2 regions of the Colwellia sp. BRX10-1 genome follow, and region 1 is predicted to be linked to the other one. Evidence: predicted binding sites of a transcription regulator. Region 1 holds the regulator's gene; the other holds the start of a gene.

The links. The regulator FNR, encoded in region 1, switches genes on or off when oxygen is low (the NO sensors DNR and NnrR bind a similar motif). The targets are predictions, from matches to a motif close to TTGATCTAGATCAA.
Region 2: a site for FNR is predicted at 885-898, ahead of napF (ferredoxin-type protein NapF). Genes of this name have one in related genera too.

The regions. Positions count from the first base shown of each region.
Region 1 covers NZ_JACGWC010000011.1:45,361-47,570, forward strand. The annotation lists gene H4J75_RS10885 (sulfite exporter TauE/SafE family protein) at 1-563, shown strand, start outside; gene fnr (fumarate/nitrate reduction transcriptional regulator Fnr) at 602-1,321, shown strand; gene uspE (universal stress protein UspE) at 1,471-2,210, shown strand, end outside.
Region 2 covers NZ_JACGWC010000025.1:25,296-27,505, forward strand. The annotation lists gene prfC (peptide chain release factor 3) at 1-554, opposite strand, end outside; gene napF (ferredoxin-type protein NapF) at 976-1,515, shown strand; gene H4J75_RS16285 (TIGR02808 family protein) at 1,512-1,652, shown strand; gene H4J75_RS16290 (chaperone NapD) at 1,655-1,960, shown strand; gene napA (nitrate reductase catalytic subunit NapA) at 1,957-2,210, shown strand, end outside.

The DNA.
Region 1 (2,210 bases):
AAAAAGGCAGCGATAAATTTAAGCTGGTCGGTGCATATAATGTTGGCCGAATTTTTTCTTATAGCTTAATTGGGGCAATCGTTGGATTTAGTAGTTCTATTGCAATAAAGAATATTGGCGTTCCATTAGGTTTTTTACGGTTATTTGCAGCGGTATTTTTAATTTTATTAGGCTTGTATTTAGGCCAATGGTTAATGTGGCTATCAAAAGTTGAAAAAATGGGTAAGTTCCTTTGGCGCTATCTATCCCCGTTAAGTAAAAGGTTTATTCCCATTAATAATGCTAAACAAGCGCTAGCATTAGGAGCAGTCTGGGGATGGTTACCTTGTGGTTTAGTCTACTCAACATTAACTTGGTCCTTAGCCAGTGGAAGTGCCCTTAGTGGCGCGCTAATTATGACCAGTTTTGGTTTAGGTACTTTACCAGCCTTGTTAAGTCTTTCGCTTGGCTCTTTTGGTATAAAGTCGTTGGTAACAAATACGAAATTCAAGAAAATAATGGCGCTAATGATAATTTCATACGGAATATACAGTTTAATGTTTGCATATAAGCAATTGTTTTAATATGATCGATAAATTAGGGATAACTCATTTAGGTTAATATGTATAAAAAGCCATGTTCTACATCTCAACATATTCATTGTCAAAACTGTAGTATCAGCGAGCTGTGTTTACCTTTCTCTTTAAATGATAAAGAACTCGATACACTAGACAGCATTATTGACCGTAAACGCCCTATTCATAAAGGCGAACAAATTTTCCAAGATGGCGACAAAATGCAAGCTTTATACGCTATTCGCTCTGGAACATTCAAAACATTTACGGTAAATGAACAAGGTGAAGAACAAATTACCGGTTTTCATTTAGCGGGTGATTTATTAGGTTTTGATGCTATTGCTGAGTCAGAGCACCCTAGTTTTGCAAAAGCCTTAGAAACATCTATGGTCTGTGAGATACCTTACAATACTTTAGATTCATTATCGAATACGATGCCTAAGTTGAAAAAACAAATTCTTCGCATGATGAGTTCCGAAATCCGCTCAGATCAAGAAATGTTAACGCTACTTAACCGCAAAAATGCTGAACAACGCTTAGCAACTTTTATTTCAACCTTAGCCAGTCGCTATCATGCACGGGGTATGTCACTAACAGATTTTCGCCTAACGATGACGCGCAGTGACATTGGTAATTATATTGGTTTAACGGTTGAAACCATCAGTAGATTATTAAATCGTTTTCAAAAAAATGAATTAATCACAGTTGATGGAAAACTCATCACAATACTTAATATGGATAAACTTAACGAGTGTGCTTCACTGTAGTTTATCGCTTTTTTAAATAATTATAGATAAATGCTTAACATTAAAGATGTTAAGCATTTTTTTTATTGAAATATTATGATTTAAAGCAAATAATATCTATTAATTATGGTCTATTATTAATATTATTTAATAACTAGGGAGTAAATATTATGGATAAGTATAAAAAAATATTAGCCGTTATTGATCCAACCACTGAAAATCAAAAAGCGTTGAAACGTGCGATTGAATTAGCACGACATAGTGGCGGACAGATCACTGCATTTTTAACCATTTATGATTTATCTTATGAAATGACCACCATGCTTTCTGGCGACGAGCGAGAAGCAATGCGTCAATCGGTTATTAATGATCGTAAACTATGGTTAGACGAAAAGATTTCAGAAACTGATCACCAAGACATAACCATAGATACCTGTATTATTTGGCATAATCGCCCATTTGAAAAGATCATAAAAAAAGTACTGGCTGAAAACTTCGATATTGTCATCAAAGGCACCCATCAACATGACAAGCTAAAGTCGGTTATTTTTACGCCAACAGATTGGCATATATTAAGGAAATGTCCCTGCCCAGTATTACTGGTTAAAGACCATAGCTGGCCAAGCAATGGTAATTTACTTACCGCACTCAATATCGGTAGCGATGATGATGAGCACAAAGCGCTTAATAATAAGCTAACCCAAGAATCAATAGTGTTTTCTTCACTGATTAAAGCCAATGTTCATTTGGTGAATTCTTATCCAGGTACGCCAGTAAATATTGCCATTGAAATTCCAGAGTTTAACGCCTCTGAATATAACGACACTATGTTTAATCATCACAAAAGTGCGATGAAAGACCATGCTAATAGCTTTAATATTCCGCTTAAAAATACCCATGTTAAAGAAGG
Region 2 (2,210 bases), on a different contig from region 1:
AAAATGTTATAGACACCTTTAAATTCTTTACCCATACCAATCGGCCAAGTAATAGGGGCACATTTTATTTTCAGCACATCTTCCACTTCATCCATAACTTCCATCGGGTCACGAACATCACGATCCATTTTATTCATAAAAGTAATGATGGGCGTATCACGTAAACGGGTTACTTCCATTAACTTAACTGTTCGTGCCTCAACACCTTTAGCTACGTCGATAACCATTAAACATGAATCAACCGCGGTGAGTGTTCTGTAGGTATCTTCTGAAAAGTCCTCGTGACCAGGTGTGTCCAGTAAATTAACTAAACAACCGTTATAAGGAAATTGCATTACAGAGGTCGTGATAGAAATACCACGCTCTTTCTCCATTTCCATCCAGTCAGACTTTGCATGCTGGCCTGATTTCTTACCTTTTACCGTGCCGGCTCGTTGTAAAGCCTGACCAAAAAGTAATACTTTTTCAGTGATGGTGGTTTTACCCGCATCAGGATGAGAGATAATTGCGAAAGTACGTCTTAGATTGACTTCATTAGCCTGTAGCGTTGTCATGTTTTAAAAGTTCTCTTTGGTGTACATGCTGATGCACATAAAATGCTTTTTTTAAATACTGAAAGGACATATGAACAATCCTAAATTTTGCGCGCATTGTACCATAAATATAAATAGCCGCATTAGGGGACTGTCTTTAAATGATTATTTTTAGCAAGAATCCGAGACATTAACACTTTTTCTTTTGTTATTTGATTAAGTGGTAAGTGATCGTGCAGATAATAATTATTTGATTGGTTATTTTTAAGGTTGAGATTCAATAATAAATTCAATACAAGCTGGTTTTTTTGAATTTAATAAAGAGATTAATAGTCATGTTATTTGAAAGTCTTGATCGAAATCAATATCTCACCTTCGAGTATAAGATAAATTACTCTTTGGGTAGAAAGTCTGAAATATGATGTAAAAATAACGAGATAGCATGGTTGATTTAGCTAGAAGAAACTTTTTTAAAGCAAAAAAATTAACAACCGCTCCGGCAATCAGATTGCCTTGGGTGCTCAATGAAGCCACTTTTATTGATGGCTGCACACAATGTGGTGACTGTTTAACGTCTTGTCCTGAAAATATCATTCAAAAAGGTGATGGCGGTTTCCCTGAAGTTAACTTTTTAAAAGGAGAGTGTACTTTTTGTCAAGCGTGCGTTGAAAGTTGTCAACAGCCACTTTTTGCCGAACGTGCACTTGCTCCAGAAGTAAATGCTTGGGATTTAGATATCTCCATAAAGGGCGATTGCTTAGCGGTTAACGATGTGTTTTGTCAAAGTTGTCAAGATAGCTGTGAGACAGAAGCTATATCTTTTAAATATATAAATTCATCAGTACCACAACCCCAGATAAAACTTAGTGACTGCACAAATTGTGGGGCCTGTGTTGCTATTTGCCCGCAATCATCTATTGAATTAACACCAAAAAATTCTGTGGGTGAGCAACCCACACATACTAATAGGAGAGTTATATGAGCGCTCTTGAACAAATGATTTGGAATATCTTAGGATATTCATCGATGCCTGTTATTTTTTTAGCTGGTTTTGCCGGTACCGCTTTAGTCGCTATCGCACTTTTAAAAATGTTAGGTATTAAGCCGGCAGGGGAATAATCGTGATCAATCTACTAGAAGAAAAACCTATTAATATTGCTGGTGTGCTTTTTGTTGCTCAGCCAAGTAATACCGCCAAAGTGGCCGAAGAACTGGGCGGATTTCCTGGCGCTGAAGTGCATGAGATTGCTGATAACGGCTCTATGGTGGTTACCATAGAAGAAAATGATTTAAACAGAGGTGAAAAAGGCAAAGGCCTTATTAACACCATTACAGATATGAGTAATTTACCGGGTGTGATCTCTTCATCATTGATTTTTCATCATAATGATTATGGGCTACCACAACATCAGGGGATAAAGGTATGACATTAACAAGACGTGATTTTATAAAAGCGAACGCCATTGCAGCAACAGCTGTCGCCGCAGGTATCGCCGTGCCATCTTCAGCTTCAAACTTGCTGACTAAATCGTCGGATACTACCATTAAATGGGATAAAGCCCCTTGTCGTTTTTGTGGCACAGGTTGTAGTGTGCTTGTTGGAACACAAGAAGGAAAAGTGGTGGCGACTCAAGGTGACCCTCAAGCAGAAGTTAACAAAGGTCTTAACTGTATTAA